Linked DNA regions of Telluria mixta. The protein of the gene in region 2 binds, or shares a complex with, the protein of the main gene of each other region. Links are inferred from orthologs where the notes say so. Each region holds a gene or a part of one and is shown on either strand. Other genes may lie near its edges. The genes, in order: holA, P0M04_RS32410 and P0M04_RS26775.

What was found.
Region 1: the proteins of P0M04_RS32410 (region 2) and holA are in contact, whole or in part, in a cryo-EM structure (PDB 8GIZ), measured with the Escherichia coli proteins. The link is inferred for Telluria mixta from one-to-one orthologs.
Region 3: the proteins of P0M04_RS32410 (region 2) and P0M04_RS26775 are in contact, whole or in part, in a cryo-EM structure (PDB 8GIZ), measured with the Escherichia coli proteins. The link is inferred for Telluria mixta from one-to-one orthologs.

The regions. Positions count from the first base shown.
Region 1 is NZ_CP119520.1:2,535,377-2,545,425, reverse strand. Bases 2,789-5,674 are described here. They hold holA (DNA polymerase III subunit delta), read right to left. Parts: upstream 4,797-5,674; coding sequence 3,780-4,796; downstream 2,789-3,779. Other genes in these bases: leuS (leucine--tRNA ligase), read right to left, coding at 5,337-5,674; P0M04_RS11310 (LPS-assembly lipoprotein LptE), read right to left, coding at 4,812-5,333; P0M04_RS11320 (glutamate-5-semialdehyde dehydrogenase), read right to left, coding at 2,789-3,757. In the rest of the region: P0M04_RS11335 (multidrug effflux MFS transporter), read right to left, coding at 1-545; P0M04_RS11325 (CopD family protein), read right to left, coding at 1,840-2,253; more of P0M04_RS11320, read right to left, coding at 2,492-2,788; more of leuS, read right to left, coding at 5,675-7,982; P0M04_RS11300 (barstar family protein), read right to left, coding at 8,043-8,369; dapB (4-hydroxy-tetrahydrodipicolinate reductase), read right to left, coding at 8,554-9,363; P0M04_RS11290 (outer membrane protein assembly factor BamE), read right to left, coding at 9,365-9,982. UniProt on the Escherichia coli protein: Part of the beta sliding clamp loading complex, which hydrolyzes ATP to load the beta clamp onto primed DNA to form the DNA replication pre-initiation complex.
Region 2 is NZ_CP119520.1:7,352,355-7,362,436, reverse strand. The notes cover bases 115-3,033. They hold P0M04_RS32410 (DNA polymerase III subunit gamma/tau), read left to right. Parts: upstream 115-467; coding sequence 468-2,600; downstream 2,601-3,033. Other genes in these bases: P0M04_RS32400 (YciI family protein), read left to right, coding at 3,010-3,033; P0M04_RS32405 (YbaB/EbfC family nucleoid-associated protein), read left to right, coding at 2,673-2,999; P0M04_RS32415 (hypothetical protein), read right to left, coding at 115-373. Outside these bases: more of P0M04_RS32415, read right to left, coding at 1-114; more of P0M04_RS32400, read left to right, coding at 3,034-3,300; recombination mediator RecR, read left to right, coding at 3,324-3,914; P0M04_RS32390 (glycosyltransferase family 4 protein), read left to right, coding at 4,069-5,232; P0M04_RS32385 (polysaccharide deacetylase family protein), read left to right, coding at 5,219-6,454; P0M04_RS32380 (hypothetical protein), read right to left, coding at 6,348-6,626; P0M04_RS32375 (penicillin acylase family protein), read left to right, coding at 6,818-9,220; P0M04_RS32370 (putative bifunctional diguanylate cyclase/phosphodiesterase), read right to left, coding at 9,322-10,082. UniProt on the Escherichia coli protein: Part of the beta sliding clamp loading complex, which hydrolyzes ATP to load the beta clamp onto primed DNA to form the DNA replication pre-initiation complex.
Region 3 is NZ_CP119520.1:6,067,684-6,077,781, reverse strand. Bases 3,899-6,833 are described here. They hold P0M04_RS26775 (DNA polymerase III subunit delta'), read left to right. Parts: upstream 3,899-4,820; coding sequence 4,821-5,846; downstream 5,847-6,833. Other genes in these bases: P0M04_RS26765 (GNAT family N-acetyltransferase), read left to right, coding at 6,287-6,805; P0M04_RS26770 (PilZ domain-containing protein), read left to right, coding at 5,869-6,270; tmk (dTMP kinase), read left to right, coding at 4,192-4,818; mltG (endolytic transglycosylase MltG), read left to right, coding at 3,899-4,176. In the rest of the region: P0M04_RS26805 (glycosyl hydrolase family 18 protein), read right to left, coding at 1-893; P0M04_RS26800 (NRDE family protein), read right to left, coding at 980-1,738; P0M04_RS26795 (DUF4936 family protein), read right to left, coding at 1,729-2,007; CAF17-like 4Fe-4S cluster assembly/insertion protein YgfZ, read right to left, coding at 2,013-3,071; more of mltG, read left to right, coding at 3,175-3,898; P0M04_RS26760 (TatD family hydrolase), read left to right, coding at 6,939-7,721; P0M04_RS26755 (ankyrin repeat domain-containing protein), read left to right, coding at 7,725-8,375; P0M04_RS26750 (diguanylate cyclase domain-containing protein), read right to left, coding at 8,359-9,699; P0M04_RS26745 (class I SAM-dependent methyltransferase), read left to right, coding at 9,896-10,098. UniProt on the Escherichia coli protein: Part of the beta sliding clamp loading complex, which hydrolyzes ATP to load the beta clamp onto primed DNA to form the DNA replication pre-initiation complex.

The DNA.
Region 1 (10,049 bases), 4.8 Mb from region 2 along the record:
GCCACCACCCAGCCGCCCAGCACGGGCGCGATGGCCGGCGCGATCGAGAAGATCATCGTCACCATTGACAGCAGCCGCGCGGCCGGCGCATCCGAATACAGGTCACGGATGATCGCCCGGCCCACGACGACGCCGGCGCCGGCCGAGACGCCCTGCATGATGCGGAAGATCCACAGGTAGTGCACGGAATGCGCGGACGCGCAGCCGAGCGTGCCGACCGCGAACACGATCAATCCGACGAGGACCACGTTGCGCCGCCCGAACGCGTCCGACAGCGCGCCATGCCACAGCGACATCCCGGCGAAGGCCAGCATGTACGCCGTCAGCGTCTGCTGCACTTCCAGCCCGGTCGCGTTCAGCGACGCCTGGATGGCCGGGAACGCGGGCAGGTAGGCGTCGACCGAGAACGGCCCCAGCATCGACAGCGCGGCCAGCAGCGTGGCGAGGCCGCCGGCCGAGAGCATCGCGATCTTGTGCGGTGCCGGCAGCGGGATCGGGGTGACGGGGTCTTTCGGTAGATTGTCCGGTTCGGGTTCGGGCAGCATCGTTATTCTTCTTTCGGTTTTGCCGCGTCGCGGCGATTGAAGCCGGCCACCATGTCGAAGCGGAACAGGCGGCATTCGAGGGCGCCGTTGAAGAACGGGGTCTTGCGCGATTCCTTCAGGCGCAGCATCTTCGGCAGGCCCAGGTCGGCCGTGAACAGGTACACCGTCCAGCCGGCGAAGCGCTGCTTTAGGGTGGCGGAGAGCTGCTGGTAGAAGCCGACGGCCATCTCGTCCTGCGGAATGGTGGAGTCGCCGCGCACGCCGATCCGCTCGCCGTACGGGGATTGGTCACCAGGAGGCCTGGCTCGCTGGTGGGCGGCTGCACCTGCTGCGCCTCGATCTGCTTCAGCGGCACCTCGAACAGGATGCCGGCCGAGCGCAGGTTATGGCGCGTCATCGCGACCATGTCGCCGGAGATGTCGGAGCCGAAAATGGTTGGCGTCTCCGGCAGCGGGTTCGGCTTGATCGCCGTCTTCATCTCCTGCCAGGCCTTGGTATTGAAGTTCCTGAATTTCTCGAACGCGAAGCGGCGGCGCGCGCCGGGCGGGATGCCCTGCACCATCTGCGCGGCCTCGATCAGGATCGTGCCCGAGCCGCACATCGGATCGAACAGCGTCATGCCCGGCTTCCAGCCCGCCACGCGCAGCAGGCCGGCGGCGAGGTTTTCGCGCAGCGGCGCGTCGCCCGTCTCCTCGCGCCAGCCGCGCTTGAACAGCGCTTCGCCGGACGTGTCGAGGTAGATCGTGAAGTTGCGCTGGTCGAGGAAGCCCATGATGCGCATGTCCGGCGTGCGCGTGTTGACGGACGGGCGGCGGCCGAACTGGTCGCGGAAGCGGTCGCAGACGGCGTCCTTGATCTTCAGCGTGGTGAACTCGAGGCTCGTCAGCGGCGACTTGATTGCGGTGATGTCGACGCGGATCGTGTGGTCGACGCTGAACCAGTCTTCCCACGGCTGTTCGAGCACGAGGTCGTAGATGTCGTTTTCGTTGGCGTAGGTGCGGTTGGCGATGCGCAGCAGCACGCGCGACGCGATTCGCGAATGCAGGTTGATGCGGTACGCGTCGGCGTCCGTGCCCGAGCAGTGCACGCCGCCCGGCACCTGGTTGTGCACCTTCAGCGACGTGCTGCCGGTGGTTTGTGCGATCTCGGCCAGCTCGTCGGCCAGTGCCTGTTCCATGCCGCGCGGGCAGGGGCAGAAATAAGAAGTCATGGGGGTACCCTTTATCCGTTGGTTAAAAACGAAGCGGCCGGGGATGTAGGCCCGGCCGCCAATCAAACTTGTTGAATCTTCAGGTCAGAACGGCTTTACGACGACCAGGATTACGATGGCCAGCAGCAGCAGAACCGGAACCTCGTTGAACACGCGGAACCACTTATGGCTGCGCGTATTGACGCCGCGTTCGAATTTTTTCAGCAGCGAACCACACGCATGATGGTAGCCGATCACGAGGATCACGAGCGCCAGTTTTGCATGCAGCCAGCCGCCCTTGATGCCGAAGCCCAGCCACAGCCACAGGCCCAGCAACAGCGCCGGCACCATCAGGATCGTCGTGAAGCGGTACAGGCGGCGGCCCATGCCGAGCAGGCGCTCGACTACTGCAGGGTTGCTTTCCTGGGCCAGGTTCACGTAGATGCGCGGCAGGTAGAACAGGCCGGCGAACCACGAGGCGACGAAGACGATGTGCAGCGCTTTGATCCAGAGGTACATGCAATTCCTTTATTCAAGAGCTCCAATTCGGGGTCGTAGCACGTTTTCGCAAAAATTCGGGGTCAGAGCACTTTTTAGTGCAATGGCTCTTGAGAATCAACGGGCGCCAAGAGATCGACAAAGTCCCTCTGCCCCGCCTCGCGGATGCAGGCTGCCGCAATTAGAGGCACGTAGGAACAATTGTCCTCAAATGTGCTCTGACCCCGAATTTTCCGAAAAATGTGCTCTGACCCCGAATTTATTTGCGCACTTCGCCGTGGCCAAAGACCACGTATTTCAGCGACGTCAGGCCTTCCAGCCCAACCGGCCCGCGCGCATGCAGCTTGTCGTTCGAGATGCCGATCTCCGCACCCAGGCCATATTCGAAGCCGTCGGCGAAGCGCGTCGACGCGTTGATCATCACCGAGGCCGAATCCACCTCGCGCAGGAAGCGCATCGCGTCCGTGTAATCCTCGGTAACGATGGCGTCGGTGTGCTTCGACGAATACGTGTTGATATGCTCGATGGCCGCGTCGATGCCGTCCACGATCTTCACGGCGAGGATCGGCGCCAGGTATTCCGTGCTCCAGTCCTCTTCCGTCGCGGGCGTCAAATGCGGATAGCCCTGCAGGATCGCCAGCGCTTCCGGATCCGCGCGCAGTTCCACTTCCTTCGTCGCGTACAGCTCGGCCAGTTGCGGCAGCACGGTCGGCGCGATGGCGCGGGCGACGAGCAGCGTCTCCATCGTGTTGCACGTGCCGTAGCGGTGCGTTTTCGCGTTCATCGCGATCGGCAGCGCCTTGGCGATGTCCGCTTTCGCGTCGATGTAGACGTGGCAGATGCCGTCCAGGTGCTTGATCATCGGGACGGTGGCTTCCTTCATCAGGCGCGCGATCAGGCCCTTGCCGCCGCGCGGGACAATCACGTCCACGAATTCCGGCATCGTGATCAGGGCGCCGACGGCGGCGCGGTCCGTCGTCTCGACGACCTGCACGCCGTGCTCCGGCAGGCCGGCGCCGCGCAGGCCTTCGGCCACCAGCGCGGCCAGCGCGCGGTTGCAGTGGATGGCTTCCGAGCCGCCGCGCAGGATGGCGGCATTGCCGCTCTTGATACACAGGCCGGCCGCGTCGACGGTCACGTTCGGGCGCGCTTCGTAGATGATGCCGATCACGCCCAGCGGTACGCGCATGCGGCCCACCTGGATGCCCGTCGGGCGGAATTTCAGGTCGGTGATTTCGCCGATCGGATCGGGCAGCGCGACGATCTGGCGCAGGCCGTCGACCATCGTGGCGATCGCCTTGTCGGACAGCGCGAGGCGGTCCAGCAGCGCCGGTTCCAGGCCGGCGGCGGCCGCCGCTTCCATGTCGCGCGCGTTGGCGGCGCGCAGCTGGTCGGCGTCGCGCTCGATGGCGGCGGCGATCAGGAGCAAGGCCTGGTTGCGGGTGGCGCTGTCTGCGCGCGCCATGCCGCGCGAGGCCGCGCGCGCCTGGCGGCCGATTGTTTGCATGTACTCGGTGATGTCCATCGTGCTTCTTCCAGTGAATTCGTTATGTCGATGCGACTTTCAACGCCAGCTGCAGCATCGCATCCCACGCATCGCCCGCGAACTGCTTCGCGCGCAGGCCCTTGACCATCTTGTCGACCTGCGCCGCCTGCTGCAGCGCCGTTTCCAGGGTCGGCAGCGAAATCCTGCGCAGCGCCGGTTCCATCATGCGCTCGCGCGGGCCCCAGATGCGATATTCCTTCAGCAGGGCCCCCAGCGGGCGTCCCTGCGCCATCCCTGCCTTTAATTTTAGCAGCGTGCGGATTTCTTCGGAGACGGCCCATAAAACCAGCGGCAACGCCTCGCCCTCGCCTTTCAGCCCTTCCAGCATGCGCACGAGGCGGGCCGGGTCGCCGGCCAGCATCGCTTCCGACAATTTGAAGACGTCGTAGCGCGCCACGTTCAGCACGGCGTCATGCACCTGCTCGTATGTGAGCTTGCCCGGCTCGTACAGCAGGCCGAGCTTCTGGATTTCCTGGTGCGCCGCCAGCAGGTTGCCCTCGACGCGGTCGGCGATGAAGTCCAGGCTCTGGCGGTCCGCGCTCTGGTTCTGGCTTGATAAGCGCATGCCGATCCAGCCCGGCAGCTGCGCCCGTTCCACGTTCGGAATCTCGACGTAGACCGCCGCCTGCTGCAGCGCCGCCACCCACGACGCCTTGGCCGTCTGCCAGTCCAGCTTCGGCAGGGTGACCAGGGTGAGGTTGTCGGGATTCAGGTCTTTCGCATAGTTCTGCAGGGCCGCGCTGCCGTCCTTGCCCGGCTTGCCGCCGGGGATGCGCAGCTCGATCAGCTTCTTGTCGCCGAACAGCGACATGGCCTGGTTGGCGGCCAGCAGCTCGCCCCATTTGAAGTTGCGCTCGACCGTGAGCACGTCGCGCTCGGAATACCCTTGCGCGCGCGCGGCACGGCGGATCTTGTCCGCCGCTTCCAGCGCGAGCAGGTGCTCGTCGCTCGTGATCACGTACAGGGGCGCGAGCCCCTTGGCGAGGTGCCCGTCGAGCGCCTCAGGCCGCAACTGCATGGTGTTCCTTTTTAGTTAAGTCGCTGGTTTGATCGACGCGAGGCGGCGGATGATCTGCTGCACGAGGTCCGCCTGCATGTCGCGGTACAGCAGCGCTTCTTCCGATTCCTTGGCCAGCACCTGGGTCTCGTCGAACGCCATGTTCCGGCGCAGCGAGATCTGCGTGGGCGGCACCAGTTCCGCGCCCTTCGCGTCGCGCACGGTGAACGACATCGTGTACGTCAGCAGGTATTCGCGCACGCGGCCCAGGCTGTTCAGCGACAGGATGGACTTGTTGCGCGACTCGCCCAGCAGCACGAACTGCGCCTCGGCATCCGTCGCCTTGTCGGCGATGACCACCTGGTCGGACGCGCGCAGGTTGCGCTTGAGTTCCGTGCCCAGCGCGGACGTGTCCGGGAAGCCGAGATAGATGCTGTGGAACGGCATCGTGTAGCTGCCGTTCGAACCGCGCAGCTGGAAGCCGCAGCCTGTGGTGACACTTGCCACCAGCAGGGCCGCGACCGCGCGCACCGCCAACTTCCGGGTCAGGGCGCGCATGGCTTACACCACGATGTTGATCAGTTTGCCGGGGACGACGATGACCTTCTTCGGCGTGCCTTCGACGAACTTCTGCGCCGCTTCCGACGCCAGCGCGGCGGCTTCGATGGCGGCCTTGTCGGCTTCCTTCGGCACCTTCACCGAACCGCGCAGCTTGCCGTTCACCTGGATCATCAGCTCGACCTCGGCCTGTTCCAGCGCGGCCGGATCCACTTCCGGCCAGGCCACGTTCAGGATGTCGCCGTACTTGCCGGCGTAGCCGAGTTCCTGCCACAGCGCGTGCGTGATGTGCGGCGCGACCGGGTTCAGCATGCGCAGGAAGATCGACAGGCCTTCCGTGATCACGGCGTCGCTTGCAGCGCCTTCCGCCAGCTTCGCCGACTCCAAGGTATTGAGCATCTTCATGCAGGCCGAGACGACCGTGTTGTACTGGATGCGCTTGAAGTCGTAGTCGGCCTGCTGCAGCACCTTGTGCACTTCGCGGCGCAGCGTCTTCTGCGATTCGTCGAGCGTCCCTGCCTGCTGGCCGGCCAGTGCGGCGGCCACGCGCTCGCGCTGGGCATAAGCGAATGCCCAGACGCGGCGCAGGAAACGGCTCGCGCCTTCCACGCCCGATTCCGACCATTCCAGGGTCTGCTCCGGCGGCGCGGCGAACATCGTGAACAGGCGGGCGGTATCCGCGCCGTACTGCTCGATCTGCGCCTGCGGGTCGATGCCGTTGTTCTTCGACTTCGACATCTTCTCGGTGCCGCCGATGACGACCGGCTGGCCGTCTTCCTTCAGCACCGCCGATTGCGGACGGCCGCGCTCATCGAACGTCAGGCTCACGTCGGCCGGGTTGTACCAGGTCTTCTTGCCGGATTCCTCTTCGCGATAATAGGTCTCGTTCAGCACCATGCCCTGCGTGAGCAGGTTGACGAACGGCTCGTCGAATTTCACGAGGCCGAAGTCGCGCATGACCTTCGTCCAGAAGCGCGCGTACAGCAGGTGCAGCACGGCGTGTTCGATGCCGCCGATGTACTGGTCCATCGGCATCCAGTAATCGTTGCGGGCCGGGTCGACCATCGCGTCGTTCGAACCCGGCGACGTATAGCGCATGTAGTACCAGGACGAGTCGATGAACGTGTCCATCGTGTCCGTCTCGCGGCGTGCCGGCGCGCCGCAGCACGGGCAGTCGACCTTCAGGAACGCTTCGTGTTTCTTCAGCGGGTTGCCGGAACCGTCCGGGACGCAGTCTTCCGGCAGCACGACCGGCAGGTCCTTCTCGGGGACCGGCACCGTGCCGCACTTCTCGCAGTGGATCATCGGGATCGGCGTGCCCCAGTAGCGCTGGCGCGAGATGCCCCAGTCGCGCAGGCGGAACGTGACCTTCTTGTCGCCCAGCTCCAGGTTCGCGAGGTCGCCCGCGACGGCGTTGACGGCCGCCGTGTAATCCAGGCCGTCGTACTTGCCCGAGTTGATGACGACGCCGCGTTCCTTGTCGCCGTACCACTCCTGCCAGCCGTCCAGCGAGAACGTCTCGCCTTCCACGGCCACCACCTGCTTGATCGGCAGGTCGTATTTTTTCGCGAAGCCGAAGTCGCGCTCGTCGTGGGCCGGCACGCCCATCACGGCGCCGTCGCCGTAGGTGATCAGCACGTAGTTGCCGACCCAGACCGGCACCTGCTCGCCGGAGATCGGATGCGTCACGAACAGGCCGGTCGGCATGCCCTTCTTTTCCATCGTCGCCATGTCGGCTTCGATGACGGAACCCTGCTTGCACTCGGCGATGAACGCCTGCAGTTCCGGATTGTCCTTGGCCGCGTGCTGGGCCAATGCGTGTTCCGGCGCGACGGCGCAGAAAGTCACGCCCATGATCGTATCGGCACGCGTCGTGAAGACGTACAGCTTGCCCTCGTTGATGAGCTCACCCTGCTCGTCCATGATCACGTGCGGGAATGCGAAGCGCACGCCGGTCGACTTGCCGATCCAGTTGGCCTGCATGATGCGCACGCGCTCCGGCCACCCCGGCAGCTTGTGTTCGACGTGGTCCAGCAGTTCGTCGGCGTAGTCCGTGATGCGCACGTAGTACATCGGGATCTCGCGCTTTTCGACGGTCGCGCCCGAGCGCCAGCCCTTGCCGTCGATGACCTGCTCGTTCGCGAGCACGGTCTGGTCGACCGGGTCCCAGTTCACGGTGCCGGTCTTCTGGTAGATGATGCCCTTCTCGAGCATCTTGAGGAACATCCACTGGTTCCACTTGTAGTAGTCCGGCTTGCAGGCGGTCATCTCACGCGACCAGTCGATCGCGAGACCCATCGACTCCATCTGGCCGCGCATGTGGGCGATGTTCGAATAGGTCCACTGGGCCGGCGGCACGTTGTTCGCCATCGCCGCGTTCTCGGCGGGCATGCCGAAGGCGTCCCAGCCCATCGGCATCAGCACGTTGTAGCCGTTCATCCGCAGGTAGCGGTACATCACGTCATTGATCGTATAGTTGCGCACGTGACCCATGTGCAGCTTGCCCGACGGATAGGGCAGCATCGAGCAGGCGTAATACTTGCCTTTCGGGAAACGCGGGTCGTTCTCGACGGCTTTATACGCGTCGATCGACTTCCAGTAGGCCTGCGCGGCCTGTTCGACTTCGGCTGGACTATATTTTTCTTGCATGATGTTCTGCAGACTGAAAGAGGTGAGCAGAACATTATATCGTGTCACATGACAAGCGACCTATCGCAGTTCGAGCTCCAGCGCCGCCTTCTCGCCATAGTCCTCGTAGCGCTCGTTGATGCCGATAATGCAAAAGGCCATCTCTTCCAGCACGTCCGGCGCCCGTTCGCGCAGGGCCTCCGAGTGCGTCACGACGATGTGCAGCACCTCGTCCTTCTTCAGGCGGACGCTGCTCATGCCGTCTTCGTCGCGCAGATAGCTCAGGCAATCGACCCAGGAATCCATCGTGTGCGGGTACGAATCGGGAAAGCCGAACGCACGCTGGCTCTCGACGTGAAAGCTTTCCGCATCGGTGATCGCGGCGCCGTTGAGCTCGACGGTGGCCATGGAAAGTCTCCTGTTAGGTAACGTAAAACAACGTCGCCCCTGCGGAGGCAGGGGCCCAAGTTCTGCAGGCGTTGTCGATCCGCGTACGAAATTGGGTTCCCGCCTTCGCGGGAACGACGGAGATATATGCCAGTATGCCAGCAGATCGCCGGCAAAGCCGTCCAGTTCGGCGGGCGTGTGCGGGTCAGGCCTTGAGGCCGAGGACGTCCTGCATGTCGTACAGACCCGTTGCCTTGTCGGCAATATACCGCGCGGCGCGCAGCGAGCCCTGGGCGTAGCTGACGCGGCTGCTGGATTTGTGGCTGATCTCGATGCGCTCGCCGATACCGGCGAACAGCACGGTGTGGTCGCCCACGATGTCGCCGCCGCGCACGGTGGCGAAGCCGATCGTCGACGGGTCGCGCTCGCCCGTCACGCCTTCGCGGCCGTAGACGGCACATTCCTTCAGGTCGCGGCCGAGGGCGTCGGCGATCACTTCGCCCATCTTGAGCGCGGTGCCGGACGGGGCATCGACCTTGTGGCGGTGGTGGGCTTCGACGATCTCGATGTCATAGCCCTCGGAGAAATTCTTGGCCGCCATTTCCAGCAGCTTCAACGTGACGTTCACGCCGATGCTCATGTTCGGGGCGAACACGATCGCGGTCTTTTCGGCGGCGGCGCGGATGGCGGCCTTGCCGGCGTCATCGAAACCGGTGGTGCCGATGATCATCTTGATGCCGTGCGCGGCGCAGTATTCCAGGTGGTGCAACGTGCCTTCCGGGCGCGTGAAATCGATCAGGAAGTCGGCGTCCGCCAGGCCCTTGGCCAGGTCGGACTGGATCACGACACCGGTCAACTGGCCGGAAAACGCGCCGGCGTCCGAATTGATGAACGGGTTGCCTTCGCGGTCGAGGGCGCCGGCCAGGACGGCGTCCGGTGCGGCGGCGATGGCTTCGATCAGCATGCGGCCCATGCGGCCGCTCGCGCCGGCAACGGCGATTTTCAGTTGGGTCATATTATTGTCCTCCGCCGCCTTTCGCAGCCTCGTCGCGCTTGCGCTTGAGCTCGTCCAGCGATTCCTGCTCGGTCTTGGTTTCGTATTTCGAGATGCCGATCAGGCGATTGATGTATTCGCGTTCCGTCGGCAGGTTGCCGCCGTCGAAGTGGTCGACCTTGTCGTCCTTGAAGTAGACGGTGACGCGGCTGGTGGTCAGCTCGCCGTTGCCGCGCGCAAGGTAGAACGGGTAATCCCAGCGGTCCTTGTGGAAGGCGTCCTGCAGCAGCGGGGTGCCGAGAATGAATTTCACCTGGTCGCGGGTCTGGCCGACCTTCAGCTGGTTCAGCATTTCCTGCGACACGAAATTGCCCTGCTGGATGTCCGGGCGGTACGGCGAGAAGATCCAGAGGAATTTCTGCAGCTGGGTGACGGTCGTCGTCTGCGCGCCCGAATTCGCGATTGCCGCCGACTTGCCGGCATCGGCGGCGACCGCGGCGGGGGCGGTGCTCACCGGCTCGGCCGGCTTGGTCTGGTTACGCCAGGCCGCGCAGCCGGACAGCGCCAGCGTCATGCAGGCGAGGCCGGCCACGAGCGCTGCCCGTGCGTGGGAACGATGGAAAACGGCTTTAGTGCGCATATCTGACCTTAAAATCGATGAGGCGGGAGCTTGTAAAACGCTATATCATAAAGCACTCCGCCCATAT
Region 2 (10,082 bases):
AGCCCATGCGCATCTTTTCGCCCTTGGGCAGGCTCGTCCAGATCTGCGCGTCGTGTGCCATCCACTGCGGATTCAGCGCCATGCGAGCGCGACCGCCGGCATCGAGCGGCAGCGGCGTGCGGCTGGCGCCATCGACGACGACGAGGCCCGCATCCAGCGGCGAGATCGCCTTGTTCACCGGCACCAGCTTCGCGTACAGGATGACCTTGTCGCGTTCGGCTTGGGGCAGGGCGTCGAACTTGTCGAGCTTGATGACGTCGACCAGCTTGCGGTACGGGAGCCATTCGCGTTCGGCGGCATGGCCCGGCAGCGCGAGCAGCAGGGAAGTGAACAGGGAAGTGGTAAGCAGCGGGATGCGCAACGAGTTTTTCATTTTTCCTAATTGAAAGAAAAATATCAGTGTAGGGGAATTCCCGATGAGCGTCTAATGTTGCCGCGCCTCGCCCGGTCTACGGTAAAATCTCGGTATGTCCTATCAAGTCCTCGCCCGCAAATACCGTCCCCGGAACTTCGAAACGCTGGTTGGCCAGGAGCACGTCGTCCGTGCGCTGACCCATGCCTTGCGTACCGGACGGCTGCACCACGCCTATCTGTTCACCGGCACGCGCGGGGTGGGCAAGACCACGCTGTCGCGCATCCTGGCCAAGTCGCTCAACTGCGTCGGGCCGGACGGCAACGGATCGATCACGGCCGAGCCGTGCGGCCAGTGCGAGCCGTGCCGCGCGATCGACGCCGGCCGCTTCGTCGACTACGTCGAGATGGACGCCGCGTCGAACCGCGGTGTCGACGAGATGGCCCAGCTGCTGGAGCAGGCGGTCTACGCGCCGAGCAATGCGCGCTTCAAGGTCTATATGATCGACGAGGTGCACATGCTCACGAACCACGCCTTCAACGCGATGCTGAAGACGCTGGAAGAACCGCCCGAGCACGTGAAATTCATCCTCGCGACGACGGACCCGCAAAAGATTCCCGTGACCGTGCTGTCGCGCTGCCTGCAGTTCAACCTGAAGCAGATGCCGCCTGGCCACATCGTGGGCCACCTGGAAAACATCCTCGGCCAGGAAGGCGTGACGTTCGAGCAGCCCGCCCTGCGCCTGCTCGCGCAGGGCGCGCACGGTTCGATGCGCGACGCGCTGTCGCTGACCGACCAGGCCATCGCCTATGCGGCCGGCGCCGTCACGCTCGACGCCGTGCAGGGCATGCTGGGTGCGCTCGACCAGTCCTATCTGGTCCGCCTGCTCGACGCGCTCGCGAACCAGGACGGCGCCGACCTGATGGCCGTCGCCGATGAAATGGCCAGCCGCAGCCTGTCGTACAACGGCGCGCTGCAGGACCTCGGCACCCTGCTGCACCGGATCGCGCTGGCGCAGACCGTGCCGGCCGCGCTGCCGGACGACCTGCCGGAACTGGTCGACATCCAGCGTCTCGCCACGCAATTCGATCCGCAGGAAGTGCAGCTGTATTACCAGATCGCCGTGATCGGCCGCAACGAGATCGGCCTCGCGCCGGACGAGTACGCGGGCTTCACGATGACCCTGCTGCGCATGCTGGCGTTCCGCCCGGGACAGGGCGGCGCCGAGCAGGCGGCGTCGCCCGCACCGGCCGCGCTGGCGCGCACGATGCCGCAGGCGGCACCGGCGCGTCCCGCGGCAGCGGCAGCCTCCGCTGCGCCGGCCGCCGCGGCGCGTCCGGCCGGCCCGGCTGCTTCCGCGGCACCCGCGCCCGCGCCGGCGGCAGCGCCGTCCGCACAAGGCGCCGGCCGCGCCATGACGTCGGCCCGTGCGGCCCTCGATGCCGCGCTGGAAGCGGCGCGCGCCGGTTCCCGCATGGGAGGCGTGCCACGGCGTCCGGCACCGGCTGCGGAACCGCCGGCTGCCGCCGCGCCTGCTCCGGCCGCTGCGCCTTCCGCGCCCGCCGCGCCGGCCCCGTGGGACCAGGGCGCGCCGAACGGCGCCGCCGCTGCCGCCGCACGGACGCAGCCCCAGTCCGCCGCCCAGCCGCAGCCGGCGATGATGCGCCAGCCCGCGCAGGGACAGGCCGAACAGGCAGTCGCCGACGACGAGCCGCCGGCCTGGGTCACCGAGTTTTCCGACGACAGTGCCTTGGCGATGGAAGCCCCGGCGGTGCAGGCGCCTCCGGTGCCGGCCCGTGCCGCGGCACCTTCCGCGCCGCCGTACGCCTACGTCATCACGCCCGTGCCGGCCATCGACTGGGACGGCAACTGGCCGGCGCTCGCGGCCTCGCTGCCGCTGCGCGGCGTGGCCCAGCAGCTGGCCTTCCAGACCGAGCTGATCGAGTGCGTGGCGGATGGCGCCGCCGCGACGTTCCGTCTGCGCGTCCCGGTCGACACGCTGCGCGCCAGCGGTAACAGCGAAAAGCTGTGCGCTGCCCTGCAGGAATGCTTCCCGGCCGTGCGCGTGAACGTCGAGACCGAGATCGCGCCGACCTGGTACACGGCCAGCGCCGAGGCCAAGGCGCGGCGCGAGCGCCTGCAGCGCGAAGCCGAGGCCACCGTCGATGCCGATCCGTTCGTGCAAAACATGGTGAGCACGTTCGACGCGTTCGTCGTGCCCGGTTCCATGCGGCCGATCGCGTCCTGAGCCGGCCCCGCGCCGGCGCCGGTATAAACTGTATAAACGATTTACCCATCCGACTTTTTTGGAGAACACATCATGATGAAAAACCAGCTCGCAGGCCTGATGAAGCAGGCGCAGGCCATGCAGGACAACATGAAGAAGGCGCAGGAGCAGCTGGCTCTGATCGAAGTCGAAGGGCAGTCGGGTGCCGGCCTCGTGAAGGTCGTCATGACGTGCAAGAACGACGTCAAGCGCGTGTCGATCGACCCGTCGCTGCTGGGCGACGACCGCGACATGCTGGAAGACCTGGTCGCCGCCGCGTTCAACGACGCCGTGCGCAAGGCCGAAACCACCGCCCAGGAAAAGATGAGCGGCCTGACCGCCGGCCTGCCGCTGCCGCCGGGCTTCAAGATGCCGTTCTGATGCTCATTTTATGTTCATCGTTACACTCACCTACACGGCGCCGCTCGAGCGCATCGATGCCTACCTCCCGGCGCACCGCGCCTGGCTGCAAGAGCACACTGCGCGCGGGCTGTTCCTGATGGCGGGCCGCAAGGAGCCGCGCGACGGCGGCATCCTCATCGCCCATGCGGCCGACCGCGCCGAGCTCGACGCTGCGCTGCGCGACGATCCGTTCGCGCAGGCCGGCCTGGCGACCTACGCCGTCACCGAGTTCGTTCCCACCATGACCGCCGAGGCATTGTCCGCCTGGCGCGCACAGTAAGCACTGGCGGAGGCGAGTCCATTATGTCCAAATCGCTCGACTTCCTTACCGAGGCCTTGCGCCGCCTGCCGGGCGTCGGGCCGAAGTCGGCGCAGCGCATGGCCTTCCACCTGCTGCAGCATGACCGCGAAGGTGCGGCCATGCTGTCGCGTGCGCTGTACCAGGCCGTCGATGCGGTGCATCACTGCGCCATGTGCAATACCTTCTCTGAAACCGAGGTGTGTGACCTGTGCGCCGACGAGCAGCGCGACCGGACACTTCTGTGCATCGTCGAGACGCCGGCCGACCAGATGATGATCGAGCAGACCCTGACGTACAAGGGCCTGTACTTCGTGCTGATGGGCCGGTTGTCGCCGCTGGACGGCATCGGTCCCAAGGACCTGCACCTGGAAAAGCTGATCGGTCGAGCCGGCGACGGCGGGGTCAAGGAAGTCGTGCTCGCCACCAATTTCACCAACGAGGGCGAAGCGACCGCCCACTACATCAGCGAGATGCTGAAGGCGCGCGGACTCAAGGTCAGTCGCCTCGCGCGCGGCGTTCCCGTCGGGGGCGAGCTCGAGTACGTGGACGCGGGCACCATCGCGCGCGCCATGCTCGACAGGCGCAGTGCATAATGGGCCTCCCCAAAACGGGGAGCCCTTACATGGTCGCGCGACAATGACGGCATCGTAGCGGCTCCCGGCAGCAGGCGGTGTTCGCTTGACAGTGCGCAAACCCGCTGCACCGTCTACGCTGCTATCGTGGGGATACTTTGACCGGACCCCAAGCATGCATCTCGTCGACATCACGATGTTCTACGCGGCCGAAGGAGGCGGCGTCAGCACCTATCTGAATGCCAAGGCCCATTGGCTGGCACGACGCAGCCGCGTGCAGCACACGATCATGAGCTCCAACGTGGAGACGTGCGATGACACGGTGCCCGCGCTCGTCAAGATACCGTCCGCCGGCCTGCCGGGTTTTCACGGCTTCCGCATGCCGTTGTCCGTCGAAGGCCCGGCCCGCCTGCTGGAATCCGTCCGGCCCGACGTCGTCGAGGCGGGCGATGCGGGCCACTGCGCCTGGGCCGCGCTGCGCATGCGCAAGCGCTACGACATCCCGGCCGTCGCCTTCTACCATTCCGACCTGCCGCGCCTCGTGCAGCCGCGCTTCGGCCGCTGGATCGCGCGCGGCACCTGCCGCTACCTCGCCAACCTGTACCGCCAGTTCGACCTCGTGCTGGCACCCAGCCGCATCATGGTGCAGCAGCTGGAGGCGATCGGCGTCTCCGGCGCCGTGCACCAGCCGCTCGGCATCGACAGCAGCGTGTTCCGGCCGCAGCGCCGCGACGAGACCCTGCGCGAACACCTGGGCCTTGCCCCGGAGACGCGCCTGCTCGTCTATGCGGGCCGCTTCACGCCGGAAAAGAAGCTGCACGTCCTTATCGAAGCCGTGCGCAAGCTGGGCGACCCGTACCACCTGATCCTCGTGGGCGGCGGCGGCGTGCTGCCGTTTTGCGACCGCGTCACGCATATCCCGTTCCGGCGCGACCAGCGCCAGCTGGCCAGCCTGCTGGCCAGCTGCGACGTGCTCGTGCATCCGGGCGATTGCGAAACGTTCGGCCTGATCGTGCTGGAAGCGATGGCATGCGGCCTGCCCGTCGTGGCCACAAACAAGGGCGGCGTGGCCGAGCTGGTCGACACGGAGACAGGTATCTTGGCCGAGCCGAACCACGTCGACAGCCTGGCCGGCGCGATCGAAGCCATCTACCAGCGCGACCTCGTCCGCATGGGGCAGGCGGCACGGCGCAGGGCCGTCGAACGCTACGACTGGAACGAGATCCTGCCGCAGGTGATTGGCCGCTACCAAGGCTTGCTGAACGGGTATCCGCACGCGGCCGACGACATCGCCATCGAGCTGATCCATGAACGGGAGCGCATCCGTGTCACAGACTGAATGGTCCCCTGACGAGCACATGCTGTGCGTCTCGATCCACGACGTGGCGCCGGCTACATGGAGCGATTGCCTGCGCCTCGTGGAGGCCGTGCGCGCCGTGGCGGACATCCCGCTGACCTGGCTCGTCGTCCCGCATTACCACTTCCGGCCCGAGCAGTCCCTCGCGATGGAAGCTTGCCTGAACGTGGCGCTGGAGCGCGGCGACGAGCTGGCGCTGCACGGCTACAGCCATCTCGACACGGAGGCGGGCAGCGGCGGCCTGCGCGCGCGCTTCCTGCGCAACGTGTACACGCGGAGCGAGGGCGAATTCGCGGCACTGACGGAGTCGGAAGCGCGGCGGCGCCTGGAGCTCGGCCTCGACTGGTTCGCGGCGCGCGGCTGGACGCCCACCGGCTTCGTCCCGCCGGCCTGGCTGCTGGGCGAGGGCGCCTGGCGGGCCTTGCGCGATGCGCCATTCGCGTACACGACCACGTTCAGCCATTTCCATTGTCTGCCGGGGGCGGGCGAGCGTCGCCCGGTCGCGCGACCGCATTGTCAGCAGGCATTGCACGACACCGGCGGGCGGCCGGGGTATCGCGGCGATGCCAGCGCGAGCATCCAGGGCGGCAGCGGGGCTGTCCAGACCGGCAGGGGCAACCAGTCTGTCCGAGGCCCCGGCAACACGCAGTTCGACGCGCGCAATTGGACAGGTGCGAACGGCACGGACCTGCGTCACGATGTACCCGGCCGCGCTGATGCGGCGCCGCTGCCAGATCTGGCGCAAGATCGGCCGCAAGATCTGCCGGAAGACAACCCGAACCCGGTCATCGCTCCCGCGACGTCCACGCTATTCACGCAAAACAACCGCCACGGCACGCACGCGATCCTGTCGCCGTCGCTCGTGTACGCGGCACGCAACCGCGGCGGGCGCATCCTGTCGCCGCGCATCGCGGACGCCACGGCGTCCGTGCTGGCGCGTTCGCCGCTCGTGCGCTTCAGCCTGCATCCGCCGGATGCGCGCTATCCGGAACTGGTCCGTCACATCCAGCGGACACTGGAGCGCCTGCTGGAAAGTCGCGAGGCGGTGACGAAAGCCGAGTTCGCGCGCCGTGTCACTCAGCGCCTCAACCCGCGCTTCACCAGTACGGATCCCACCAGCCACCCCGCCAGTAACCCGGACCCCAGCCATAGTAGCCCGCAGGCGGTCCATAGCGTTGCTGATCGTACTTCGCACCCAGGCTGATCACGCAACTGCGCCACGCATCCGTCTGCGCTGCGTAGCCCAGCCGGACGCAGGCCGGTCCGTAGATCGCCATCATCCGCTCGACGTCGGCCTGGGCCTGGGCCGCGCGCTCCTGCGGCGTCGTGCACGCGGCCAGCGCCAGCACCAACCCAATACTTAGCACCCGAATCATGGTGCCTCCTGAATCCAACACTCGCCAACACGCGCGTCCTGCGCGCCTTCTCACAGCTTAGAAGCCAGCGCGAGCCTCCGAGAGAGCCTGCTCAATCGCGCGCAGGGAACCATCGCGGGTAAGGGTTGTCACGTACTCGCCCGCACGTGCAATTTCTGGCAAGATGCGCCTTTTCCAAAGGGATGAGCGAGATGCGACAACGTGGATGGCGGAAGTGGGGACGGCGGGTTGCGGTCGGGGCCGTCGTGCTGCCGGTGCTCGTCGCGGGCGGCGCCTGGATGACCTTGCGCGCGAGCCTGCCCGAGCTCGACGGCCAGCATCGCTCGCCGCTGCTGTCGGCGTCCGTGACGGTGGAGCGCGATGCGAACGGCGTGCCGACCATCAGCGGGGCGAACCGGCTCGACGTCGCCTATGCCACCGGCTTCGTGCATGGCCAGGAGCGCTTCTTCCAGATGGATCTGCTGCGCCGCAGTGCCGCCGGCGAACTGGCGGAGCTGTTCGGGGCCAAGGCGCTGCCGCTCGACCGCGCGCACCGCCTGCACCGCTTCCGCGCCCGCGCCGAACAGGTCGTGCAGCGCATGACGCCGGCCGAGCGTACGTTCCTGGACCGCTACGCTGCCGGCGTCAACGACGGCCTGAACGGCCTGCGTGCGCGCCCGTTCGAATACCTGCTGAGCCGTGCGGCGCCGCGTCCGTGGACGCCGGCCGATTCGCTGCTGGCGGTCTGGGCCATGTATTTCGATTTGCAGGGCAACCAGGAACCGCGCGAACTGGCGCGGGGGTGGCTCGCGGCGCACCTCGATCCGGCCCAGCTGGCCTTCCTGCTGCCCGAAGCGACCCGCTGGGATACGCCGATGGATGCCGACGGCGTCGCGCTGGCGCCGGCCCCGATTCCGGCCACGGCGCCGGCCTGGTGGGGCCGCAAGGAAAGCGTCCCCGCGCGCCAGGTGGCGGGCATGGCGTTCACCGATTCCGTCGGCAGCAACAACTACGCCATCGCCGGGACGCGTACGACGAACGGCGCCGCCATCGTCTCCGACGACATGCACCTGGGCCTGCAACTGCCGAACACGTGGTATCGCCTCGCGCTGCGCTTCCCGGACGCGCAGGGGCAACCGCGCCGCGTCGTCGGCGTGAGCCTGCCGGGGACGCCGCCGGCCGTCATCGTCGGCAGCAATGGCCATGTCGCGTGGGCGTTCACGAACAGCTATGCGGACACGCTCGACCTCGTGCGCCTCGGCCTTGACGCCGCCCATCCCGGCCAGGTGCGCACGACGAATGGCTGGGAGACGCCCGTCGCGCACACGGAAACGCTGCTCGTGAAGGGTGAAGCGGCGCAGACGATGACCGTGCTCGAGACGAGCCTCGGTCCGGTCCGTACCGTCGACGGCGTCCAGTACGCGGTGCACTGGGTCGCGCACGACCCCGGCGCGCTCAACCTGAACCACCTGAAGCTGGAAGCGTCGACGAACCTCGACGAAGCGCTCGCCGCGGCGGCCAGCGACGGCATCCCGGCGCAGAACGTCGTCCTCGGCGACGACCGCGGCGGCATCGCCTGGACCATCGCCGGCGCGCTGCCGCAGCGCGCGCAGGGCGGCTCCAAGGTGTCGTTCCCGCTCGCGTCCGACGGTGCCGTGCCCACGTGGACCGGACTGCTCGCGCCGCCGCAGCATCCGCGCGTCGTCAATCCTCCCGGCGGGCAGCTGGTGACGGCAAACAGCCGCCAGCTCGCGGGCGGGGACGCCGGCATCATCGGCGACGGCGGCTTCGACCTGGGGGCGCGCGCGCACCAGTTGAGCGGCACCGTGCACCAGCTCGGCGACAGGACGGACGTGCCGGCCGCGTTCCAGGCGTCGCTCGACGACCGCGCACCGTTCATCGCCGGCTGGCGCGAGCGTGCCCTGGCCGCGCTGGACGCCCGCGCGCTGGACCAGCATCCGGAGCGCGCCGAGTTTCGCCGCCTGCTGGAGCAAAGCTGGGACGGCCGCGCGAGCACGACGTCCGTCGGCTATCGCCTGGCGCGCCAGTTCATGTGGTCGCTGCATGACCTGCTGTTCGCCGGCGTCGATGCGGAGCTGGCGAAACTCGATCCGAAGGCCAGCATCGTGGTCGCGACGTCGCGCTGGCCGGACATCGTCGCGCGCCTGCTGGACGCGCGTCCGGCCGCGTGGCTGCCGGCCGGCTATGCGAGCTGGCAAGACCTGCAACTGGCGGCCATCGACCGCGCCATCGCGGACCTGAAGGAAGACGGCACGCCGCTCGCGCAGGCCACCTGGGGCCGGCGCAACACGGCGACGATCGCGCACCCGTTCACGATTGCGGTGCCGGCACTGCGCCGCTGGCTCAGCGTGCCGCCGGACCAGCTGCCGGGCGACGCCAACATGCCGCGCGTGGCGGGGCCGAAGTTCGGGCAATCGGAGCGCCTGACGGTGGCGCCGGGGCGCGAGGAAGAGGGGCTGTTCGACATGCCCGGCGGGCAGAGCGGGCATCCGCTGTCGCCGTACTTTTTAAAAGGGCACGAGGATTGGGTGCGCGGGAAGCCGGTGCCGTTGTTGCCGGGGGCGGTGGTGCACACGTTGAAATTCACGAACTAAATCAACGTCGTTCCCGCGCAGGCGGGAACCCAAGTTCAGCGTTTTGGCGGCGCAAGATTGGGCCCCCGCCTTCGCGGGGGCGACGGTGTTTCAGTGTGCCGTCAGCGCACCGCCATCGGCACCCACAATTTCTGCAGCATGCCGGTCACCGCCTCCGGCGGCGCCGGCCGCCCGAGATAAAAGCCCTGCACGAGATCGCAGCCGTATTCTTCCAGCAGCACGAGCTGTTCTCCCGTCTCGACGCCTTCCGCCACGACGATCATCTTGAGACCGTGCGCCATCGCGATAATGGCGCGCGTGATCGCGGCATTCTCGGAATCCTGCGGCAGGCCGCTGATGAAGCTGCGGTCGATCTTCAGGGCGCGCACGTCGAAGCGCTTCAGGTAGTTCATCGACGAATAGCCGGTGCCGAAGTCGTCGATCGACAGGTACACACCGATGCCGCGCAGCTGTTCCAGCGTGGCCAGCGTGGCCTTCGCGTCGTCCATCAGCGTGCCTTCCGTCAGCTCCAGTTCGAGCAGGCGCGGGTCGAGGCCAGTGTCGTGCAAGGCTGACAGCACGATCTGCGACAGGTTCTCGTCCTTGAACTGCTTGGCCGACAGGTTCACGGCGATGCGCACGGGACGACGCGAGAATTTCTGCCACTGGCGCGCCTGGTTGCAGGCGGTACGCAGCACCCATTCGCCGATCGGCACGATCAGGCCCGTTTCCTCGGCCAGCGGGATGAATTCGTTGGGCGAGACGACGCCGCGTTCCGCATGGCGCCAGCGCACGAGGGCTTCCACGCCCACGATCTCGGACGAGCGTACGTCGAGCTGCGGTTGATAGAGCAGGTACAGCTCGTCGTTCTGCAGCGCGCGGC
Region 3 (10,098 bases), 1.3 Mb from region 2 along the record:
GTCTCCTGGTTCGGGCCCGTGAACGGCGGCGCGTAGTTCGCGCCGTAGAAGCCGATGCCCATGGCCAGCTTCGAGCGGGGTACCCCGGCGTCGACATAGGCCTGGATCGTGCCGGCGATCGAGACGGGCCGGTGTTCCGTGTGTCCCGTCAACGGCGAGAACGTATTGCTGTACCAGCCCTGGCCGAACCAGCCCACGCCATAGCTCATGAAGTTGTACTGGTCGACGAGGGTCGTCATGCGCACGTCGTGCGGCGTCACCTTGTCGATGTTCGTGTTGATGTTCCCGGCCGGGTACGTGATGATCACCGGGCTGTTCTGGTAGCGCGGCCGCGCGTTCGCTTCCTTGCGCAGGTCGATCACGAGGGCTTCCAGCAGCGCCGCCTCGTCCGGGTTCTTGCTGTCGAGGCCTTCCCAGTCGACGTCGATGCCGTCGTAGTCCTTCGCGACCATGTAGTCGACCAGGTTCTTCACGAACGTCGGCCGCACGGCCGGCGCGGCCGACGCGAGGAAGCCCGCATTGTCGCCTTCGCCGCCCAGCATGATCAGGGCCTTGATGTTTGCCTGGTGCGCGCGCCTGACCAGGAATTCCTCGACGGTCCAGTCGTAGGCGGCGCCGGGGCCGACGTCGCGGTTGTCGTGGGCGTTGCCCCCGCCCAGGACGATCTCGCCCGGCTGGCCCGACTTGCCGCCGCCCGGGCCGATGCGGGCGAACACGAAGTGCGTCAGCGCCGTCATGTCGACGTGCTCGGGTTTCTGGTAGTCGGCGTTGTCCCAGAAATAGCCGCCGTAATAGCCCGTGACCCACTTCGGCTGCGTGCCCGGGGTGGTTGCCATCGCCGGCAGCGCTGCCATCAGCGTCAGTCCGGCCAATACCTTGATTGCCTTGCGCATTCTCTGCTCCTTTTGTTGTTACTGTAAGGCAACAAGGTTAGCAGTGCGCTGCGGAAATTCCTGCCCCCACGGGAGGGGCCATCAAATCAGGCTGCGGCCTGGTCGCAAGGTTTCAGGATGCGTTCGTGCAGCTCCGGCTCGTCGTCGCCATACAGCTTGACGACGGTCGACGTGCGGGTGCCGTAGCCCGGGATCTCGATGCAGACGGCGGACAGCTGGCGTTCCAGGTCGAGCGGGACGCCCGTGTCGGGCAGGCGCATGTCCGGGGCGCGGGTCGTATCGGCCAGCATTTCGAAATACGCTTCTTCCGGCGCGCCCTGCAGCAGCAGGCTGGCGAACGTCGCCTTGGTGCGCACGACCTTGGGCCAGGGCGCATCCAGCAGGCCGTTCGAGACGCCGTAGATGCCCGGCTCCAGCGCCTTGCCGTTGCGCGGGTCGTCCCCGGCATGGTTCGAGAACCAGTACATGCCGGCGGCATCGCCGAGGATCAGGTTGAAGCCGTTGAAGGCATCCGCACCGGGCGCGATGCGGGCGAGGTACGCCTCCGCCTCCTCGTCGCCCTTGAGGAAATCGGCGACGAGGGCGCCGCGCGTGGGCGCGTCCGTGCGCCAGTCGCTGGGGGCGCGGATGTTGGTGAGGGCGGCGAATTTCGGACCGTTCGGACCATCCTTCGTCACACCCATCCAGCTGCCGCCGCCGCGCAGGTCGCGGCCCGCGATGATGTTGGGTGCGTCCGGCCAAGGGCCGGCCGGGGTGGCGGGACGATCATAGTATTCGTCGCGGTTGGCGCAGGCGACCAGCGGCAGGCCCGGGATCACGCGCCAGGCAAAAACGATCAGGCACATGTTGGGAGATCCATGAAGATTTCGGCGCGGCGGGGACCCTCGATGAGGGATGCCAGGCCGGCACTGCGGGCCGCGTCTTCGAGCCGCGCGGGAAAGGCATCGTCCACGCCCGGATACACTTCCATCCAGGTCTGCAGGCCGGCGCTGGCTTCGGGCCGACGCTTCAACTGCGCCGGCACGCCGACGCTGTCCTGCAGCGCGCGCACGCGCGGCGCCAGCGCGGCGGCGTCAAGCTCGCGCACCTTGTAATAGACGTACAGGTCGATCATGAGCGTCAAACGTCAAGCGCGTCGAGCGCGTACGGCAGCGGCAGGAAATCCAGCTTCGTGCCCCCGGCCGAGCCGTGGCGCACGTCGCCGTCCAGTGCCGCGAGCTTGATCTCGACGAGGGCATCGGCCCCGCCCGCGCCGTTCGGCGCCGCGTTGACGATCATGCCCGACGGCTGGTCCGGGTCGGTGACGGAATAGACTTCGTCGCCGGGACGCGCGGCCGCGTCAGGCAGTGTGGCGAGCGCCGTGCGCCGTTTCAGCTTGCCGAGGTACTGGCTGCGGGCGACGATTTCCTGGCCCGGGTAGCAGCCCTTTTTGAAATTGACGCCGCCGAGCAGCTCGTAGTTGACCATCTGCGGCACGAACTGTTCCTGCGTGCCGGGGCCGATCTGCGGGACGCCGGCGTGGATGGCCGCCAGTTGCCAGGCTGCGTTGCCGCCCAGCGCGAGCGCGTCCTTCCACGCGGACAGCGCGGCGATGGCATTATCGGCCGTGGTCAGCCACAGGTAGCGCGGCTGGTTGAACGCGTCGGCGAGACGGATCACGGTGCCGGCGTCGCCGTCGATCTTCGCGTAGGGAGCGTCGGGCAGGGTGCCGACGCGCTCGCGCAGCGCATCGGCCGCCGCCGCGCCGCCCAGGCCGAGGACGGCCGCGCGGGCCGGTTCGTCGGTGGCGTCGCGCAGCTTCGCTTTCGCGCGCAGCACGAACATCGTCAGGCGCTTCTGCAGCGGCGCCTGGATGGCGCGCGGCAGTTGCAGGTAAATACTCTCCGCATCGCGCCACATCAGGAACGTGGCCTGCAGGCGGCCCTTCGGCGTGCAATAGCCGGCGAGACGCGCTTCGGAGGTGCCGAGGTGCTCCACGTCGTTGGTGAGCTGGTTGTGGAGGAAACTGGCGGCGTCGTCGCCGGCGATGCCAATCAGGCCCAGGTCGGTGACGGAGGCGACGATACCGCGTTCGAGGTCGGCGGTAGTGAGCACGCGGCCGAAGTCCTCGACTTGCGTCGGGCTATCGGGATGAAAGCGGGCGCCCAGGGTGGCGAGGTGTTCGATCCAATGGTTCATACACGAATTATTTCCGGTTTGGCTGTATCGGCTTTATGATTACGGCCTCATTATAAGTTCGCCTTCGAAAATGCGCCGACGACGGCAAAAAACCAGGTCCAGCATGGCATTCATAAAAAAACTCATCGTCACAGGCGTCATCGTGGCCGTCGGTGCCGGCGCCGGCTTCCAGTGGTGGAGCAAGCAGCCGATCACGCCGGGCAACGCGGCCGTCATCCCGTTCGCCATCGCGCAGGGCAGCGGTGTCGCGGGCGCCGCGCAGCAGATGGCGACGGCCGGCGTGCCCGTCAACCCGTTCCTGTTCGGGGTGCTGGCGCGCGTCACCGGCAAGGCCGGCCAGATCAAGGCCGGCAGCTACGAGCTGAAGCCGGATACGTCCCCGCGCCGCCTCCTCACGCAGCTCGTGCGCGGCGAGTTCGCGCAGGAATCGCTGACGATCATCGAGGGCTGGACGTTCCGCCAGATGCGGCAGGCCATCGATGCGGCGCCGAACCTGAAACACGAGACCGCGAAACTGTCCGACCAGGAGTTGCTGGCGAAGATCGCGCCGGACTACAAGGCACCGGAAGGCCTGTTCTTCCCCGATACGTATCTGTTCGCGAAGAACGCGAGCGACCTGTCGATCTACCGGCAGGCACACGAGATGATGATGAAGCGCCTGAAGGCCGCGTGGGAAAAACGCGATCCGGGCCTGCCGTACACGGAGCCCTACCAGGCCTTGATCATGGCCTCGCTGGTGGAAAAGGAAACGGGCCAGAAGAGCGAACGCGGGATGATCGCGGGCGTCTTCGTGAACCGCCTGAAGGCCGGCATGCTGCTGCAGACCGACCCCACCGTCATCTACGGCATGGGCGATAAATATGACGGCAAGATCCGCAAAAAGGATCTCGAGACGGACACCCCGTACAATACCTATACGCGCGCCGGTTTGCCGCCGACGCCGATCGCGCTGCCGGGCGTGCAATCGCTCGCCGCCGCGACGGCGCCCGCGAAGACGGAAGCCCTGTACTTCGTGTCGCGCGGCGATGGCACCAGCCACTTCTCGGTCAACCTGAATGAGCACAACAAGGCCGTGAACCAGTACCAGCGCAACCAGTCGCAGTAATTACGAATGAATCCAATGAACCAGAACGATGCCACCCGCGGGCGCTTCATCACCTTCGAAGGCATCGACGGCGCCGGCAAGTCGACGCACATCGGCTACGTCACCTCGCTGCTGAAGGGCGCGGGCAAGCGGGTCGTGTCGACGCGCGAGCCGGGCGGCACGCCGCTCGGCGAAAAGCTGCGCGACCTCGTGCTGCACGAAAAGATGCACCTCGAGACGGAAGCCCTCATCATGTTCGCCAGCCGGCGCGAACACGTGGCGCAAGTCGTCGAACCGGCCATCGCGCGCGGCGACTGGGTCTTGTCCGACCGCTTCACGGATGCCAGCTTCGCCTACCAGGGCGGCGGACGCGGTCTCGATCGTGCCAAGCTGGACGCGCTGGAACAATGGGTGCATCCGCACCTGCAGCCGGACCTGACCCTGCTGTTCGACGTCCCGCTGGACGTGGCGAAAGCCCGCCTGTCCGCCTCGCGCACGCTCGACAAGTTCGAGATGGAACAGGCCGATTTCTTTGCGCGCGTGCGGGGCGAATACCTGCGCCGCGCGGCCGAATCGCAGGGCCGCATCGTCGTCATCGATTCGACGAAGACCATCGACGAGGTGCGCGCCGCGCTGCAGGCCGCGCTGGAGACCTGGCTGTGAGCATGTACCCGTGGCAAGAAGACGCGTGGACGCGGCTGCAGGCGATGCGCGTGCGGCTGCCGCACGCCATCCTCTTCTACGGCCCGTCCGGCATCGGCAAGGCCGATTTTATTGAAGCGTTCGCGCAGGCGCTGCTGTGCGAAAACGTGAGGCCCGACGGCCACGCGTGCGGCGCATGCGCGTCGTGCGGCTGGTTTGTCCAGGGCAATCACCCCGACTACCGCCGCGTGCGGCCGGAAGCGATGGAGGACGAAGCGCCCGCTGCCGAGGGCGACGAGGCGCCGGCGGAAGAGAAAAAAACGAAGTCGAAGACGGCGTCGAAAGAGATCAAGATCGAGCAGGTGCGCGCACTGGCCGATTTCATGAACATCTCGACACACCGCCAGGGCCTGCGCGTCGTCGTGCTGTATCCGGCCGAGGCGCTGAACATGCCGGCGTCGAACGCGCTGCTCAAGACGCTCGAGGAACCGCCGCCAGGGACCGTGTTCCTGCTGGCATCGAACGGGCTGGACCGGCTGCTGCCGACCATCCTGTCGCGCTGCCGCAAGTTCGCCTTGCCGATGCCGGACCACGCCCAGGCGTTGGCCTGGCTGGGGGCGCAGGGCGTCACCGATGCGGACGGCTGGCTGCGCGAACAGGGCGGTGCACCGCTCGCGGCGCTGGCCCAGGCCGAGACGGGCAGCCGCGATGAGCTCGACAGCCTGCTGCAGGTGCTCGCGCAACCGAGCGTGGATGCGGCGTTGCGCAGTGCTGACAAATTGAGCAAGGCGCCGCTGGCGTCGCTCGTCGCGTGGCAGCAGCGGTGGCTGTATGACGTGTTTTCGTACAAGCTGTCCGGAGTGATCCGGTATTATCCGAGATATCAGCGGGAACTCGCGGCGTTGGCTGGGCGCGTGCACGTGGCTAACCTGCTGCAGGCGATCAAGTCCACGAACGAACGCCGCGCCGTGGCCGATCACCCCCTGTCTCCGAAACTGTTTGTCGAAGACATGTTGCTTGATTACACTGCCCGCTGCGGTCCTCAGTGACCTGATCGATGAAAGGAAGATGATGAGCGTATCTCCGAACGGTCCGATCAGCGGCCTGCCCGCGGATCCGAACGCGCCCCAGCCGGTGCGGCCGTCCGTATTGTCGCTCGCCATCAAGGAAAAAGCCGCCCTGTACGCGGCCTACATGCCGTTCCTGAAGAATGGCGGCATGTTCGTGCCGACCAACAAGCCGTACAAGATCGGCGACGAGATCTATCTGATCCTGTCGCTGATGGACGACCCGAACAAATACCCGATCGCCGGCAAGGTCGCGTGGATCACGCCGGCCGGTGCGAACAACAACAAGGCGCAAGGCATTGGCGTGCACTTCCCGGCCGACGAGACCGGGCAGCGTGCCCGCCTGCGCATCGAAGAAATCCTTGGCGCCGCGCTGCGTTCGTCACGCGCCACCCATACCCTGTAATTTTTTTGGCTTCACCATGCCGTCCTACGTACACCGCCTCGCCCGCATCGAAGACCTGCCCGTCATCGTCGACATCTACAACTCCACCATCGCGTCGCGCGAAGTCACGGCGGACACCGAACCCGTCACCGTGCAATCGCGCGAAGGCTGGTTCAACGACCACACGCCGGAACGCCGTCCGCTATGGGTGATCCATGACGCGGCCGATGCGTCCGACAGCCCGGCCGTGATCGGCTGGTGCTCGTATTCGAATTTCTACGGCCGTCCGGCATACTCGGGCACGGCCGAGCTGTCGATCTATATCGCGGAAGCATGGCGCGGCAAGGGTGTCGGTCGGTACTGCCTGGAACAGGCGATGGCGTTCGCGCCGAATGTGAACGTGCATACCTTGCTCGGGTTTATCTTCGGGCACAACGCGCCGAGCCTCGGACTGTTCCGCAAATACGGGTTCGATACGTGGGCACATTTCCCGCGCGTGGCGAACCTGGATGGCATCGAGCGGGACCTGATCATCCTGGGCAAGCGCGTGGCCTGAGACCCCAAGACCGTCGCCCCTGCGAAGGCAGGGGCCCAATTTTACGTAGCGTTGACGCGAGGAAATGGGGTTCCCGCCTACGCGGGAACGACGGTGGGCGGCGAGCCGATGGCGCCTCGCGTACAATATCGGGATGTATATCGATTCCCACTGCCACATCAATTTCCCGGAACTGGCCGCCCGGATGCCGGAGATCCTGGCCAAGATGGCCGAGAACAAGGTCTCGCACGCGCTGTGCGTCTCCGTCGACCTGCCGGAGTTCCCCAGCGTGCTCGCGCTGGCCGAGCAATATCCGCACATTTATGCCTCCGTCGGCGTGCATCCCGATTACGAGGACACGCCCGAGCCTACCGTCGCGCAGCTGGTCGAGCTGGCGGATCACCCGAAGGTCATCGCGATCGGCGAGACGGGGCTCGATTATTACCGGCTGGAAGGCGACCTCGAGTGGCAGCGCGAGCGTTTCCGCACGCACATCCGCGCATCGCGCGAGACGCGCAAACCCCTGATCATCCACACGCGTTCGGCCAGCGAAGACACGATCCGCATCATGCGCGAAGAAGGCGCGGGCACGGACAAGGGCGGCGTCGCGGGCGTCATGCACTGCTTCACGGAGTCGCTGGAAGTGGCCCAGGCCGCCATCGGGATGGGCTTCTATATTTCGTTCTCGGGCATCGTGACGTTCAAGAGCGCGAAGGACCTGCAGGCGGTGGCGAAGGCGGTGCCGCTCGACCGTATCCTCATCGAGACGGATTCGCCTTACCTCGCGCCCGTGCCGTTCCGCGGCAAGATGAACGAGCCGGGCTATGTGGCGCACGTGGCGGAGTACATCGCCACGTTGAAGGATGTCCCGTTGCGCGAGATCGCCGACCGCACCACCGAGAATTTCTTCAACCTGTTCAAGGCCGCGAGGACCTGACCCATGACCCTTCTTCGAGCTATCCTGCTTGCCGCCACGCTGGCGGCGCCCGCCCTGGCGCTGGCCGACCAGACGAGCGACTTTTTCCGTGCGGTGCAGATGGACGATGCCGGCACGGTGCGTTCGTTGCTGGGCAAGGTCGATCCGAACCAGCCCAATCCCGTCGGTGGCGAGCCTGCCCTCGTGCTGGCCGTGCGCGAAGGCGCGATGCAGGTGGTCGACGCGCTGCTGCGCAACCCCGGCACGAACGTCGACGCGCCTGCGCTGAACGGCAACACGGCGCTGATGATGGCCGCGTACAAGCACAACAAGCCGGCAGCGGAAGCCCTCATCGCGAAAGGCGCGGCCGTGAACCGTCCCGGCTGGACGCCGCTGCACTACGCGGCCGCCAGCGGCGATAACGACATCGCGCGCCTGCTGCTGGCGCACGGCGCGCGCATCGATGCGCAGTCGCCGCCGGCCAGCGGCAAGTTCACGCCGCTGATGATGGCGGCGCGCGAGGGCCACGATGACACGGCCGTGTTCCTGCTCGGCCAGGGCGCGGATCCGCAACTGAAGAATGGGGAAGGCCTGACGGCGGCCGGGATCGCGCGCAAGGCCGATCACGCCGGCATTGCCGAGGCGCTCGACAGGAAGGTCAAGTCTGCCCGCTGAGCGGGCCGGTCTCGCTTTCCCCGCACTTGTGGGCGCGCTTCCTGGTGTACATGTGCGCGTCCGCATGCATCAGCAGGGTCTCGACCTGGTCCGCATGATCCGGGAACAGGCCGATCCCGATGCTGACCCCGATGCGCAGCGGCGCGCACTGCGTCGGCACGGGCCGCACGAGCGCGGCGCAGATCTTGTCGGCGCAGTGTTCGGCGTCCTCGGGCGCCTGCAGGTCTTCCAGCAGCAGCACGAATTCGTCGCCGCCCAGGCGCGCCACCGTGTCCGACTCGCGCGCGCATTCCACCAGCCGGGCCGCGACCTCCCGTAACAGCGCGTCGCCGGCCGCATGGCCGTAGCGATCGTTGACCAGCTTGAAATCGTTCACGTCCACGTACAGCAGCCCGAGCCGCGAGTGACAGCGCCGCGCCCGCGCGACGGCCGTGCGGATGCGGTCGAAGAACAGCCGGCGGTTCGGCAGGCCCGTCAGTTCGTCGAGGCAGGCGGACCGCATCAGGTCGTCGTGCAGGCGCTTGCGCTCCAGCGCCAGCCCGACCTGGGCCGCGACGAAGCGCAGCAGGCCGCGGTCGGCCGGCGAGTAGCCCGTGCCGGCATGGTCGCGCAGCAGCAGCGCGCCGATCGTACCGGCCGGGCCGCCCAGTTCGATCATGAGCCAGGTATTCAGCCGCCCCGCGCCAACGTGGCGGACGGCGTCCGGCGCGATACTGTCCGGCGTCGTCGCCGTGGCGCGCCAGCGCGCGAGGCAGGCGCGCGACGGCAGGCGCGTTTGCGGGTCGTGGTCGCGCTGGTAGACCACCTTGAAACCGTGCTGCGGGGTCGGGTCGCTCACGACGACCATGCCCGGGGCGCCCACGAGGCGGTCGAGGATGGCGTGGATCTCGCCGCACAGTCCGGCCAGGTCGCCCGTATGATAGACGGCTTCGGAAATCGCATACGTCGCCGCCTGGCGCCGCTCGGCGCGCTTGCGGGCGCTGATGTCGCGCGCGACGCCCAGGCGCAGGCCGTGGTCCGCGATCCAGCGGGCCGACCACATCACGTCGACGCGGCGCCCGTCCTTGTGCAGGTAGCGGTTCTCGAAGCCGACGCGTTCCTGGCCGGCCAGCACGCGCGCGCTTTCCATGCACGTGATGGCGCGGTCTTCGGGAACGACGAAATCGAGCATGTATTGGCCGATCAGCTCGGTGGGGCGGTAGCCGAGCATGCGCTCGCAGCCGGCGCTGACGTCCACGATGATGCCACGCCGGTCCACCAGGAAAACGACGTCCAGGAGCAGGTCGGCGATGTTCGCCGAGAGGGAACGGATCGAATGTACCATGGCGGCCCGAAAACGGTGGCGGCGGATGGGAAAATACTAACATTCCCGTATGGAAAAAGGTCAATGTATTTATGCACCATCGGCCAGCTGTTCCATCGATCCGACAAACTGGCCGGCAAATCCCCGTCAGATCGGCGCATCAGTTGCTTATAAGCATGGACATAATGCAGACAAGATCTCCCACACAGAGGAACCCATGCTCAACGAACGCGAAATCGAAAGCTGCTATCTGGGGCAGTTTATTCCGGTCCACTACCATCACAACATGCTGATGGACCATAACCGCATGCACAGCTTCAAGTCCGCGATCTACCACGCCGTCAAGCCGGGCATGAAGGTCCTCGAACTCGGGGGAGGCACGGGTGTGCTGTCGTACTTCGCCGCCCAGAACGCGGCGCA